One region of the Desulfotomaculum defluvii genome, then DNA from elsewhere that is predicted to be linked to it. Evidence: a T-box and tRNA genes for the amino acid it is inferred to sense, from the RefSeq annotation. Region 1 holds a T-box; the other holds one or more tRNA genes.
What was found. The T-box of region 1 lies ahead of pheS (phenylalanine--tRNA ligase subunit alpha). A T-box ahead of a tRNA ligase gene usually reads a tRNA of that ligase, here a tRNA-Phe.
Positions count from the first base shown of each region.

Region 2: it has a tRNA-Phe gene. The T-box ahead of pheS (phenylalanine--tRNA ligase subunit alpha) is inferred to sense a tRNA for this amino acid. The anticodon was not compared.

Region 1 covers NZ_BAAHYV010000007.1:1,144,366-1,151,636, reverse strand. The annotation lists gene infC (translation initiation factor IF-3) at 1-344, shown strand, start outside; gene rpmI (50S ribosomal protein L35) at 361-555, shown strand; gene rplT (50S ribosomal protein L20) at 591-947, shown strand; gene ACYQ03_RS12695 (TrmH family RNA methyltransferase) at 1,167-1,970, shown strand; T-box leader at 2,147-2,396, shown strand; gene pheS (phenylalanine--tRNA ligase subunit alpha) at 2,448-3,470, shown strand; gene pheT (phenylalanine--tRNA ligase subunit beta) at 3,494-5,914, shown strand; gene zapA (cell division protein ZapA) at 6,229-6,501, shown strand; gene polX (DNA polymerase/3'-5' exonuclease PolX) at 6,621-7,271, shown strand, end outside.
Region 2 covers NZ_BAAHYV010000008.1:56,526-63,796, reverse strand. The annotation lists tRNA gene ACYQ03_RS15635 (tRNA-Leu) at 7-93, opposite strand; tRNA gene ACYQ03_RS15630 (tRNA-Asp) at 167-243, opposite strand; tRNA gene ACYQ03_RS15625 (tRNA-Gly) at 253-327, opposite strand; gene ACYQ03_RS15620 (hypothetical protein) at 510-1,148, shown strand; tRNA gene ACYQ03_RS15615 (tRNA-Cys) at 1,241-1,315, opposite strand; tRNA gene ACYQ03_RS15610 (tRNA-Gly) at 1,328-1,402, opposite strand; tRNA gene ACYQ03_RS15605 (tRNA-Phe) at 1,407-1,482, opposite strand; gene dut (dUTP diphosphatase) at 1,571-2,140, opposite strand; gene ACYQ03_RS15595 (4Fe-4S binding protein) at 2,344-3,021, shown strand; tRNA gene ACYQ03_RS15590 (tRNA-Cys) at 3,118-3,192, opposite strand; tRNA gene ACYQ03_RS15585 (tRNA-Gly) at 3,209-3,283, opposite strand; tRNA gene ACYQ03_RS15580 (tRNA-Phe) at 3,295-3,370, opposite strand; tRNA gene ACYQ03_RS15575 (tRNA-Asp) at 3,378-3,454, opposite strand; gene speB (agmatinase) at 3,550-4,419, opposite strand; gene speE (polyamine aminopropyltransferase) at 4,433-5,266, opposite strand; gene ACYQ03_RS15560 (pyruvoyl-dependent arginine decarboxylase) at 5,287-5,748, opposite strand; gene ACYQ03_RS15555 (hypothetical protein) at 5,955-6,434, shown strand; gene ACYQ03_RS15550 (metallophosphoesterase family protein) at 6,515-7,271, opposite strand, start outside.

The sequences.
Region 1 (7,271 bases):
TGGATTTTGGTAAATTTAAATATGAGCAAAGCAAGCGAGAGAAGGAAGCCAAGAAAAAACAGCGGATTATTCAGATTAAAGAGGTTAAACTTCGCCCTCGCATTGAGGATCATGACTATTCTGTAAAATCCAAGAATGCTGAACGCTTCCTAAAAGATGGGGATAAGGTCAAGGTTACTATCATGTTCCGTGGCAGAGAAATTGTTCATACAGAGCTGGGAAGATCCCTCCTGGAACGTTTGGCCCAAGACCTGAAAGATATTTGCATTGTGGAAAGACACGCTAAGCTTGAAGGTAAAAACATGATTATGATCTTAGCACCAAAAAATGATAAGCAAGATTAGAAAGGAGTTGCCCTAGATGCCTAAAATTAAAACCCACCGTGGGGCTGCTAAGAGATTTAAGAAAACTGCCACTGGTAAAATTCGTGGCTGGCACGCTTTTCACAGCCACATTCTTGGTAAAAAGTCTCCTAAACGTAAGCGTAACTTACGCCAATCTACCATTGTTCATGAGTCTGATGTAATTCGTCTTAAAAGACTACTGCCCTATTAAAAGTTGATTTTTTTAAGTAAAAGGAGGTAATCATCATGCCACGGGCTAAAAGCAGTGTGGTTTCTCGTAATAGACATAGAAAGGTTTTAAAACTGGCCAAAGGTTATAGAGCTTCCCGTAGCAAGCTGTTTCGGGTAGCCAACCAGGCTGTTATGAAAGCTTTATTTTATGCTTATAGAGACCGTCGTCAGAAAAAACGTGATTTCCGTAAACTATGGATTGCTCGTATCAACGCAGCAACCCGTATGAATGGTCTGTCCTATAGCCGCTTCATTAACGGTCTGAAAAAAGCTGGTGTAGAAGTAAACCGTAAAATGCTGGCTGATCTGGCAGTAAACGATGCCAAGGCATTTGGCCAACTTGTTGAGCTTGCTAAGTCCAAGCTTGCCTAAAAACCCATTAGTGATGAACTAAAGCATGGTCTTGGACCATGCTTTTGCTATATAAAAGCCCTCAGCCCTAGGAGAGAGCATTGGATTTTGTTCATTAGGAAAGATAATCTGACGAATTGGTAGGTGCAATATCCCTTGCACAGCCAATTGCATGGGAAGGATATACTAGTGGTTATAAAGGAAATGTTAAATTTTAAAAAATGAGATGGTGGAGATCCAATGATTACATCAACCCAAAATGCACACGTGAAATATATAAAACGACTAGCACAACGAAATTTTCGCCAAAGGGAAAGAAAGTTTATAGTTGAAGGTATTCGCTTTGTTGAAGAGGCTTTGGCTAGCAATTGGACTGCAGATTACTTACTGTATACAGCGCAGGGAACCCAACTAGAACGGGGTATGATGCTGTTAGAACAGGCCAGAGGTAAAGGGATAGAAACCCTTGAAGTGTCTGAGAGTATCATGAGGGAATTGACCGATACAGAGACTCCCCAGGGAGTGCTGGCGGTGCTTTGGCAACCGGATTATACTCTGGGGGATGTGGTAAAACCTGGACAACACCCTTTGGTAGTTATTGTAGATGGTGTACAGGACCCAGGCAACCTTGGTACCATTATTCGTTCCTCTGACGCTGCGGCAGCCAGTGGTGTTATTTTACTTAAAGGTACAGTAGATCTATACAATCCCAAAACCTTGCGCTCAACAATGGGTTCCTTGTTCCACTTGCCGGTGATGCAGGCTGAGGATGTAGAGGGTGTATTAAATTACCTAATTTCCTTAGGGATTACCCTGCTGATAGGAGATCCCGCGGATGGTATCCCTGTCTTTGGGGCAAATCTTCAAGAACCGGTGGGAATAGTGGTGGGCAATGAAGGGGCTGGGCCTAGAAAGGAAATCTTCTGCCATAAACATCAAAAGATCACCATACTAATGCCCGGCAATGCAGAATCCTTAAATGTTGCTATAGCAACTTCTATTATCCTTTATGAAGCAACTAGGCAGAGGCATAAAATTCAGTAAACTTCCTTGTTTTGCTTAGACCCATATGATATAATCAGTGTCGAAAGGTCCCCAAAAAAGGATGAAAGGTTGTGGTTACGTGTTGATAACCGCCGAATTTTTTTGGAACCTGTTCGAAGCAACCGGGTCGGTTACAGCGTATATAAATTATCGCCGGCTGGTTCTACACTAATAATGCCAGTGCAATGACGGGGAAAAGTATGTAGATTTTTCTTTACAGGGAGAAAGGGTCAAGACTGGAAGCCCTTTTAAAGAAAAACTCCGGAAAGTTCACCCCTGAGCTGCGTTCTGAACGTATTTACATACTAGTAGGTTTCGCCGGTTCTTCTACCGTTATCAGAAGTGGATAAATGTTAATTTATCCTCTAAGTGGTTCTTGATTCTAGAACAATTTGGGTGGTACCACGGAGCTGATCCGTCCCTAATTTTAGGGACGGTTTTTTTATTATTTTATCTTATTTTTACAGGAGGATCGTCATGGAGCAAAAATTAAGAACTTTGTCTCAGGAAGCGCTAACTGCTCTCAGGGATGCCCATACCCCAGAAGCAATCAATGATATTCGAGTTAAATACCTAGGAAAAAAAGGTGAAGTTACACAGGTTTTACGGGGTATGGGTGCTTTATCCGCAGAGGAAAGGCCCAAGGTGGGACAGGTGGCCAATGAAGTAAGGGCAGAAATTGAAAGGGCTCTAGAAGAAAGAAATAACCTGATTAAAGAAGCCCAAAAGGAACAAAAGTTGGCTGCTGAAACCCTTGATGTTACTCTGCCAGGTCACCGTTTCGGCTTGGGTAGATTACACCCGCTGACCCAGGTGATGCAGGAAATAGAAAGTATTTTTATGGGCTTAGGCTTTAAAATTGCCGAAGGGCCAGAGGTGGAGCTGGATTACTACAATTTTGAAGCTTTAAACTTGCCTAAAGACCACCCGGCTAGAGATATGCAAGACACATTCTTTATTAATCCAGAGGTTCTTTTAAGAACCCATACTTCTCCTGTGCAGGCAAGGACAATGGAAAAAATGGTGCCTCAGGTGCCAATAAAAATAATTTGTCCAGGTCGAGTATATCGTAGAGATGATGATGCAACCCACTCTCCTATGTTTCACCAGGTGGAAGGTCTGGCCGTGGATAAGCATATTACCTTTGCAGATTTAAAGGGCATATTAGCTACCTTTGCTAAGCAAATGTTTGGGCCTGAAACCAAGACTAGATTGCGTCCCAGTTATTTTCCATTTACTGAGCCCAGTGCAGAAGTGGATATCTCCTGCTTCAATTGTAAAGGAAGCGGCTGTAGAGTTTGTAAGGGGAGTGGTTGGCTGGAAATTCTTGGTTCGGGTATGGTACATCCCAGAGTCCTAGAGATGTCTGGCTACAACCCCGAGGAAGTAACAGGTTTTGCCTTTGGTATGGGGGTTGAGCGAATTGCTATGCTGAAGTATGGCATAGATGATCTTCGGTTGTTATTTGATAACGATTTGCGTTTTCTGGCACAATTCTAGATTCGGGAGGTTTTTAGATAACCATGCGAGTTTCTTACCAATGGCTTAAAGATTATGTTGATATTCAGATTACACCCCAGGAATTGGCTGATAGGCTAACCCTATCCGGGCTGGCTGTAGATGTTGTGGAAGAACTGGGTGCTGAAATTGAAAATGTTGTTACCGGGCGGATCACAAAAATAGAAAAACACCCTAACGCTGATAAACTGGTGGTTTGTCAGGTGGATGCAGGTAAAGATGAGCCTTTGCAAATTGTTACTGGTGCCACCAATGTGCGGGAGGGTCATATGGTTCCAGTGGCCCTGGAAGGTGCAAAATTGGCCAAGGGATTGCAGATTAAGCGTTCTAAACTTAGAGGCGTGGAGTCCCGGGGGATGCTTTGCTCTGGCCAAGAATTGGGAATGGAAAGTAAACTCCTTTCCGCCGATATGGCTAATGGCATTTTAATTTTACCTGATGATGTAAAAGTGGGCTTGGATGCTAAGGAAGTATTAGGTTTATCCGATTCCGTGCTGGAATTAGACCTTACCCCCAATCGCGGCGATGCCCTTAGCATGATTGGTGTTGCCCGAGATGTGGCGGCCTTATTAAATACTAGATTAAAGGTTCCTGTGCCAAAATTAGAGGAAAACCAGGAAAATATCAATGAAATAGCTAAAATCGAGATAGAAGACCCTGATTTGTGTAGGCGTTACGTGGGGCGAGTAATTAAGGGAATTAAGATAGGGGCTTCACCAATTTGGTTGCAAAATCGACTGCGGGCAGCTGGTGTGAGACCTATTAGTAATGTGGTAGACGTAACGAACTACGTCATGTTGGAAACTGGTCAACCACTACATGCCTTTGATTATGATAAACTTGCTAACCACCATATTATTGTCCGCCGAGCCAAAGAAAATGAAAAAATTGTCTCTCTAGATGGTGTAGAGCGTACCTTAAACCCTGAAATGTTGGCCATTACCGATGAAAAAGGTCCGGTGGCTGTTGCCGGGGTCATGGGAGGACTGGACAGTGAGGTTACTGCCGATACAGTAAATGTTCTTATTGAATCCGCTTACTTTCATCCTATTAATGTACGGCGAACTTCCAAGGCCCTAGGACTACGTTCGGAATCATCCGTACGCTTTGAAAAAGGAATTGACATTAACAATTGCAAGAAGGTTGCAGACAGGGCTTTACAATTAATTCAACAACTGGCAGGGGGAATTGTTGTTTCGGGGGCCATCGATCAATTTCCTAACCCTATAGCTGAAAAAACTATCTTGCTCAGACCCAGTCGGGTAAATTGGATGCTGGGAGTGGAAATCCCCAAATCGGAAATTGTACAAATCATGGAAAACTTGCAATTTAGAGTACAGGAGCAGGGGGAAGAACTATTGGTTACTGTTCCTACCTTCCGACCAGACATCTTTGGTGAGTGGGATCTGGTAGAAGAAGTAGCAAGATTACACGGTTTTAATCAGATTCCTGAGACTTTGCCCTTTGGTGCATCCACCCAGGGTGTGAGAACTCCTGAGCAACAAATGAATTGGGATATCCGCAAGATTATGACTTCATGTGGGTTTTATGAAGTTGTCACCTACAGTTTTGTACATCCAAGGATATTTGATTTAATGAATTTACCTCAGAACAGTAAGTTTAGGAATGTCGTAAAACTTCAAAATCCTCTCAGTGAGGAACAATCTGTTATGAGAACAGTTTTGGTTCCTAGTCTGTTGGAGGTACTGGTTAAAAACCTTAATCGTCGTGCCCAAAGTGGAGCTATTTTTGAAATTTCTCGGGTATTTTATCCCCAGGAAGGGCAACCTCTACCAGAAGAGGTACCAGTACTGGCAGCAGTGGCTTATGGCAATACAGAAAAAACCTGGAATCAGTCTGCCAGACAAATGGATTTCTTCTTCATGAAGGGTGTCGTAGAGCAATTACTACAAGCCCTGGGAGTTCCAGATGTTGTCTTTAAACGTCATCAGGATCCTAGCTTCCATCCCGGTCGCTGTGCGTCCATTGAAACAAACGGACAGGTGTTGGGTGTAGTGGGAGAACTCCATCCCAATGTAGTGGAAAACTTTGAGCTGCCTGGCAGAACTGTTGCCATGAAGTTAGATTTACAGGTTTTAGCACAAACTGACCGCCCTGTAAAACAATATCAAGGTTTGCCTAAGTTTCCGACGGTAGAAAGGGATCTGGCTGTTTTAGTGAAACAGGAAGTTTTGGCTGCGGATATGCTCTCGATTATTCAAAAGGCTGCCGGTAATTTATTGAAAGAAACGGAAATATTTGATCTTTATCAGGGAACTCAGGTTCCTGAGGGTTATAAGAGTGTAGCTTTTTCCATGAAGTTTCAGGCTCTGGATAGGACCCTAACGGATGAAGAAATAAACGATAAAATGCAGCGAATTATTAAATCATTAGCTGCCCAGACCGGAGCAGAATTAAGGAAATAAAGGAACTTAGCATTAATGACCATAACAGGTCTTAGCAAAGGGAGTGTCGCTAAAACTACTTCTATAATAGTGACACTTCCTTTTATATTCATTTTATAGATATAACGCATATGCACCAGCAGGGAACGACCCCCGTGTCGTTCCCACAGTATATCTACATATTCATTGTGGCATCAGTTCTCTTTGTATTTAAGCAGAGGAATCATATCCCGCTGCCCAAAATTTACAATTGTTCAGCAAGGTGCAAAAACATGAAGGAATTTGCATAATAACAGCGAATAAACAATCAGCAAAGGATATTAGGGGGGTTAAAGATGTCTAAGCAACCAAGTAAGGTGGAAGTCGAAATATTTGGTGAGTACTACACCTTAAAAGGGCATGAATCCCCGGAATATATGCAAACTGTAGCAGAATTGGTTAACAAAAAGATGATGGAGATAAGTCGAAGAAACCCCGTACTCTCTCCCAATAAAGTTGCTGTATTGACGGTTGTTAATCTGGTCGATGAGTTAATCAAGCTCCAGGAACAGTATGACAACCTCTTGCAAATGATGGATCCGGAAAAAGCAAACTCCAGTAACTCATGACCAGATCATGAGTTTTATTTTTGGTGTGACATTTGGGGATGATAATCATTAAGTTAAATAAACATAAGCAATTAAAAATATTGTAAAGCATAAAGTAGCACAGAAACGGAGCGGTTTTCATGCAGAACATAGAAATCGCATGGGTTTTCACCGAGTTGGCCGACTTATTGGAACTTCAGGGAGAAGACTTTTATAAAATAAGGGCCTACCGTCGAGCGGCGGAAGTCCTTGCGAAGTTAGAGCAACCTATCCAGGAATTACACCGCCGAAGATTATTATCTAAAATACCTGGGGTAGGCAAGGCTATAGAAGAAAAAATTAAGGAAATACTTGAAACAGGAAGACTAAAGAAGCATCAACAATTATTACAGGAAATTCCCCGGGGTGTTTTAGAGATAAAACAACTGCCAGGAATTGGCCCTAACCGGGCCAGAGTTCTGTATAAGGAATTGGGTATTACCAATTTAGAAGAATTAGCAGAGGCAGTTAATAAACGGCAGGTTCGTACATTGAAGGGCTTTAGCGCAAAGTTGGAATGGGATATCTTAAATGGCATTGAAATGCTCCGCAACCGCCAAGGGAGAACTCGTCTTTCTGTAGCCAGAGAACTTGCAGCAGAATTAATTAAATACCTAAAACTATTACCAGGCACCCTAGAGGTGGAGGTAGCTGGCAGTACCAGACGTTGGAAGGAAACGGTGGAAGATTTAGACTTAGTGGCCGCGGCCGAGGATCCAGAACCTCTATTGACTGCCCTTGCCGCTCATCCC
Region 2 (7,271 bases), on a different contig from region 1:
TTTTATTGGTGCCCGGAGCCGGGGTCGAACCGGCACGGTCGTGAAACCGCAGGATTTTAAGTCCTGTGCGTCTGCCTATTCCGCCACCCGGGCATGTTTTATTCAGCTTATTCAATATACCAAACTTAATGTTTTTTGTCAATACATCTTGTTTAATATATTTTTTTGGCGGAGCTGACGGGAGTCGAACCCGCGTTCTCCTGCGTGACAGGCAGGCATGTTAGGCCACTACACCACAGCTCCAAAAATTTATGGAGCGGAAGACGGGATTCGAACCCGCGACCCTCGCCTTGGCAAGGCGATGCTCTACCACTGAGCCACTTCCGCATACATGTCTTACTGACGAATATTAATATAGCATACGAAGTATAGACTAGTCAATATCCAAGTTATGGCTAACTAAATCATATTTTTTATATGGAAAATATTTACTATTTTAAATCAAACTGGAAGGAATTTACATTTAATTGGAGAAACCTTTAGTAAAACAGCATAGGGGGTATTGTTCAGTGTTTCAAAAATATAGACAAATTATTAATCGGGTTAAGGGTTTGGACAAGCCCTTATCTTCATTAACCAGAGCGGAAAGAAATGATGTATTAAATCTATCTATACGTCAAGAAGAACTGGAAAAACAAATTGGTCAACATATCAAACAGAGTTTCAAAGAATTACAAGACGGTTTAGAAGTTGTGGCCGAATGGGTAAGTTTAATGAAAGAAGATGCTATAAAGGCACTGGGTATCGGAGGAACTCCAGAAGAAGTGTTAGCCCTAGAAGAAACTCTAGCCCAAGCTTCTTCTTTAAACCAGCAAATTTCAGGTCTAACCCTAGCCAATTTTTCTTCTTCGGAGAAAAATAAACCTAACAAAGAATCTAACCAGAAACAAAAAAGCGATGAACATTTAAAGGCTCCGGTTAGCATCATTAAAGCCAAAACTCCAAAATCTAATCATACTCTGCCGGTAGTTCATTCTACTATTGATATGGTCGAAAACAACCATGAGGAAAATATTGTTACTAAGGTTTTAGAGGAGATCTCAGAGTCAGTTGTTACTGCAGCACCTACTATGCAAATATCAGATGTATTTAATCTACCAAGAATCACTACTCAAAAAAGTAGACCTGCCAAAAGGAAAAAACGTTAAGGTTTTCTATTGTTAATTAAGTATTATTATAAATGGTAAATTCCCAAAATAACCAAAAAGCCATCTGTTAACAGATGGCTTTAATTATTAAATGGAGGCGGCACCCAGATTCGAACTGGGGGATAAAGGATTTGCAGTCCTCTGCCTTACCACTTGGCTATGCCGCCAGCTTATACTAATGGAGCGGAAGACGGGATTCGAACCCGCGACCCTCGCCTTGGCAAGGCGATGCTCTACCACTGAGCCACTTCCGCATAATGGTGCCTCGAGCCGGAATCGAACCAGCGACACGCGGATTTTCAGTCCGCTGCTCTACCAACTGAGCTATCGAGGCACTGCTGACGCTTATAAAATATATCATAGTATGACATGTTTCGCAATAGTTTTTGAATACTTTTTAAAAAAATTCTAATCAAAATCCATTATAATCCAGTGCTGCCAAAACCACCCTTTCCTCTTTCTGTATCGCTTAATTCTTCGCATTCCACAAGTTCTATATCAGGAAGAGTATGAATGATGGCCTGGGCTATTCGGTCCCCTGCTTTAAAGGATACTTCATAGTGACCTGAGTTATGTAGCAACACAACAACCTCACCCCGGTAGTCGGAATCTACAACACCCACTGCATTGCTTAGGGTAATACCGTACTTCTTGGCATTACCGCTGCGGGGGTATATCAACATCGCATAAGATGGAGGTAGCTCAAAGGCTAGTCCCGTCCTTACCGATTTATGTTCTCCGGGGCAAATAGTAAAATCCTCTATCGTATGTAAATCAAAGCCAGCACTTTCTGGGGTTGCGCGTTTAGGCACTTCTGCTCTTTCATGAAGTTTTTTAATTCTCACTATACAATTTTTAAAGCTGAACAATTTACATTGCCTAAATGGGTACAATGCTTCATCCCTCGGTATTTTAATTTCTTGTATTTCGCATTTATAGTCTCCCCGAATAATCTCCACCCCATAGCGGCATCTTTTGCAGGTTTCTAACATCTTATTCACCCCTAAGAATAGGATTTGTGATATTTGTCACTTCGACATTCTATATGAACTTTCCCTTCTAATTTTAAAAACTTTTTGTCACTAATTTGACAATGGCCATTTTTTACGCATATTTTAATTGACAGCGTAATATAAATAAATTATATTAGTATTATTACTGCGATAATATTTCATAAATACAAGGAGGTAAAGATATGAAAAACATATTACTGTTAAAACGTATTCGTAAACAGGCTATAACCTGGATTGTGTTACCAGCAGTAATTGGCTTAGGTTGGGTTTATCCACCTGTAGGTTTCCTTTTATTAGTATGCATGGTTGGTGCAGTGGGTATGTCTTTCTTTAGTGGACGATCCTGGTGTGACTGGATGTGTCCAAGAGGTGCATTCTACGACGTCTTCTTCCAAAAATTCAATCAAGGAAAAACTGTTCCAAAATGGTTACGTTCCAACAAGCTTCGTACTTTTATGGTGGGTTTGATAATCACCGTCCTAGGAACTCAGCTTTATTTTGCCTGGGGCGATTTGCACGGCATGGGTATGGCCTTTGTTCGTCTACTGACCATAACCACAGCTGTGGGCATTATTTTAGGCCTTACTGTGCACTCTCGGGGTTGGTGCCATATTTGCCCCATGGGTACATTGGCTAGTTGGTTTGGTAAGGGTAAAAAGCCACTATATATAAATAGTGAAAAATGCACTAACTGTGGTTTATGCACAAAGGCCTGTCCAATGGGTTTAGTTCCCAATTTTGATGAAAATGGCCAACTTACTGATCCAGACTGCATAAAATGTGGAAGCTGTGTAGTAACTTGCAACCGTAAAGTATTAAGCTTTGATTACCCTATTAATGATATTAAAAAGTCCGCTTAAATAAAAAATGACACCTTAATCGGTGTCATTTTTTATATCTTATACCAATGGCTAAACATGAAAGAAACTCCCGAGTTAAAATCGGGAGTTTCTTATTGGAGGCGGCACCCAGATTCGAACTGGGGGATAAAGGATTTGCAGTCCTCTGCCTTACCACTTGGCTATGCCGCCAACATATATAATATAATGGAGCGGAAGACGGGATTCGAACCCGCGACCCTCGCCTTGGCAAGGCGATGCTCTACCACTGAGCCACTTCCGCACACTTTACAATGGTGCCTCGAGCCGGAATCGAACCAGCGACACGCGGATTTTCAGTCCGCTGCTCTACCAACTGAGCTATCGAGGCATATTAATGGCGGAGCTGACGGGAGTCGAACCCGCGTTCTCCTGCGTGACAGGCAGGCATGTTAGGCCACTACACCACAGCTCCAATTCAGCTAGCTTTCGCTCGCTGACATTGATTAGTATACAAAAACTAAACCCAGAAGTCAAACATTATTTTAAGTTTTTTACGTTTGGAAAATATTATATGCTCGATTTGCCAAAAACCAAGATAGCTTCCCGTACAAGCTTAGCACCCAATAACGCTGTTCTTTCAGAGTGGTCATACACGGGACTAATCTCCACCAAATCCATACCGACCACATTTAATTCTTTCATTAAATAAATCGCATCTAAAATTTCTGTCGAAGAACATCCACCTGGTTCAGCGGTACCAGTACCTGGTGCATAGGCTGGATCCACCACATCAATATCCAGTGTAATGTACACTGGGTGCCCTGTTAGCTCTGGCAATACTTGTTTTAAAGGTTCCAGTACCTTGCCAGGGAACATCCGGGTATTCGCTCTGGCATAGTCGAACTCCTCTCGGGTACCGGAGCGAATACCAAATTGATAGATATTTTGCCCTCCCACCAAATCAGCTACCCGTCTCATAACCGAAGCATGGGAAAGGGTCTGCCCCATGTAGTCCTGACGTAAATCCGCATGGGCATCAAAATGGATTACCTTCAAATCAGGATACTTTTGAACAACTTGCTTAATTACTGGCAGGCTAATTAAATGCTCGCCACCAAGTACCAAAGGGAATTTATCATCTCGGATAATCCTATCTACAACTTGACCAATCTTATCCAAACTTTCCAGGACATGACCAAAGGGTATCGAAATATCACCAGCGTCATAATAGGTATACTCCGCCAGATCACGATCTAACAACACACTGTATTCCTCTAGTCCAATGGAAACCTGCCGAATAGCCTGGGGGCCTTGGCGTGTCCCTGGTCTAAAGCTTACAGTAAAATCCATTGGTGCCCCCACTAGAACTAAGTTAGAACTTTCGTAATCCTGGGATGCACCCATAAATCCAGAGCATTGATCCAATAGATCAAACATTGGTAATCCCCCGTTATTTATTGATTAATTCCTGCACAAAGTTAGGCAATACAAAGGCAGCCCTATGGATATCATGGTTGTAGTAACGTGTTTTATAGTTGGGTCTGGTACTAAAATCAACAGCCTTGGGATCGTATTTTTTAGACCCCATAGTAAAGGTCCAGCAGCCACTGGGATAGGTAGGTACATATGCTAGGTATAAATTAGTAATTGGATACAGGGAACGAATATCTTGGTTTACCTTTGGAATTAACTCCTTATTATAATAGGGAGATTCAGTTTGTGCTACAAAGATACCCTCTTCCTTTAGGGCATTATAACAATCCTTATAGAAGTTTCCTTCGAATAGTCCCACAGCAGGTCCAATGGGATCAGTGGAATCCACAATTATGATATCAAATTCATTTTTATGATCCCTTACATATTGAATGCCATCCACGCAATGAACTTCAACCTTTGGATCAGACAATGCACAAGCAATCTCTGGTAAGTATTCTTTAGAGACCTCCACAACCCGACGATCAATCTCTACCAGAACAGCCTTTTCAACACTGGGATGTTTAATAATTTCACGGATTGCACCACCGTCACCGCCTCCGATGACCAGTACTTTTTTAGGGTTTTCATGAGTATTTAAAGCCACATGGCTAATCATTTCATGATAAACGAATTCATCTCTAATACTTGTCATAATAATATTGTCCAACCAGAGCATGCGCCCACAAAGAGGAGTATCAACAACGGCAAGATGCTGAAACTCTGTTTGCTCTTCGTGTAAAACTTTACTTACTTCAATACTCAGGGCCAATCCGGAAACAATCCCTCTCTCGGTGTACCATAATTCCATTTCTAGACCTCCTTGTAATACTAATACCAAAGGGGAACCGCTGCCAGGGCACAACCAGTTTTTTCAACCTTATGTTCTGTGGAAGCAATTTTAATTTCCTTTAGTTCCATACCACGGGTTTCAAAGGCTTCTTTCAACATATTGTTAATATTTCTTTCAGCTTCTTCTTTGCTACATTTACCCGAGAACTCCATAATAACCCCGAAGGAATCACTGGAGTTAATACCTACTCCTACACAGGCAGAAATAATCTCACCAGGGATATCACTTACAATGTAGCCATAGGCTGTTGGAACTAGGGAGCCTGGAGGTAAAACCATACCGGGATCCTCTTGACTTCCCGGAGGCAGAATGCTAGATACTCTCAAAAGGTTTATATTCCCTATACGTGCTTTAAGTAGTGCATTGTCAAATGCCGTAAGCTTACTTTTTCCTTCGGAGGAAGCTGCTGTAACGAAATACTTCTTAGGAGTGGGTAGCATTCTTATATCTCCTTTCAATTTTATTGCTTTTCCATCATTCTCCCTAACAACAAAACATATTATACCAAACGGCAGTTAAAAATAAACTGTTTTTTTCCAAAGCAAAAAATAAAATACATTCTAAAACCTAATTGACAGGAATGAGTTTTTCTCACCCGGGCATCCTATTTTGGAACGACTTAATAAATTTTTAAGGGGGTAAATGCATGAAGACAATTACTGGTTTTTTTTCCTCCAAGGAGCAAGCAGAAAGAGCTATCAGTGAATTGCGCCGCATTGGCTATGATAAGGATATCTCTTTAGTTGCCAAGGGTGAGGAAAAAAGGCAAGATGGATCAATGACATCCAATTTTACCGGTGGAGACGGTGTAGGCGATGGTGCAGCTAGCGGTGCCACCATTGGTGGTTTGGCTGGTTTAGCCTTGGGTGCCGGTGCCTTAGCAATTCCTGGTTTTGGTCCTTTGGTGGCTGCTGGTCCAATCGCTGCTATGTTATCAGGTGCTGCCACTGGTGGCATTGCAGGTGGACTGGCTGATTATGGTATTCCTGCAGAAAAAGGTCGGGAATTTGAACAACGTATCCGTGAGGGTAAAATGTTAGTTACTGTTAAAGCCGATGATGGTACAGCAGAAAAAGCTGCCCAAGCTTTAAGGACTGCTGGTGGGGACAACGTAGAAATCCATTAGAAAAAATGGCTTACGCCACTGCGTAAGCCATTTTTATATAACCTAACCTTACATCGGACCTATGCCGTAGGCCGTACTCACTATCGATTCTCATCAATTTTACTTCTCATATCTCTTACTACATCTGAATCGGAAATCTTCTCCGTGGGCACCATCGCTGGTCTATCAAATAAATGTCGCTTCATACTAAATTCTGAGGTAACACTATCAATTTGAATAGAATCCACTGCAATTAAGTGATTTTTCTGACCATCATCATAAAAGTTCAACAACATAACAGAGTAGGGTCTCTTCTCCACTTCCTGAAGCATGCCTAGACCAGAAGCACCAGACGTACCAGCATTGATTAGTACACTCTCCCCCACTTTCTCTACTTGATACTGATGATTATGCCCAAAGAGTAATACGGGTGCTTGACCCGCCAGGGGATGAGCTACATAGGGACTATGTACGGCTAGAATATCAAAGGGCTTTGCTGAATTATCGGCTTGTTGTGCTAAGAATGCTTTAATACGCTTTACAAATTGTACTTCCTCTTCTTCAGAAACTGATTTTATGTTATTGGTACGAGAAGCTGGATCATGAAAACCAATAATTCTTAAACCACTTATTTCCGTGGAGTTTTCCAAAACAATGACCTTCCCCTTTAACTCTTTCATTTTTTTAATGGTACTAGGAGAATCATGATTACCAGCAATAAATAAGTACGGAACTGGTAAGTCTTTTATGCGTTCTAAAAGCAGTCCTTCCAAGGGGGTTCCATAATCACTAATGTCCCCTGTATCGATAATAAAATCTACTTCAAATAATTCTGCCATTCTCCGAACAACTTCTATA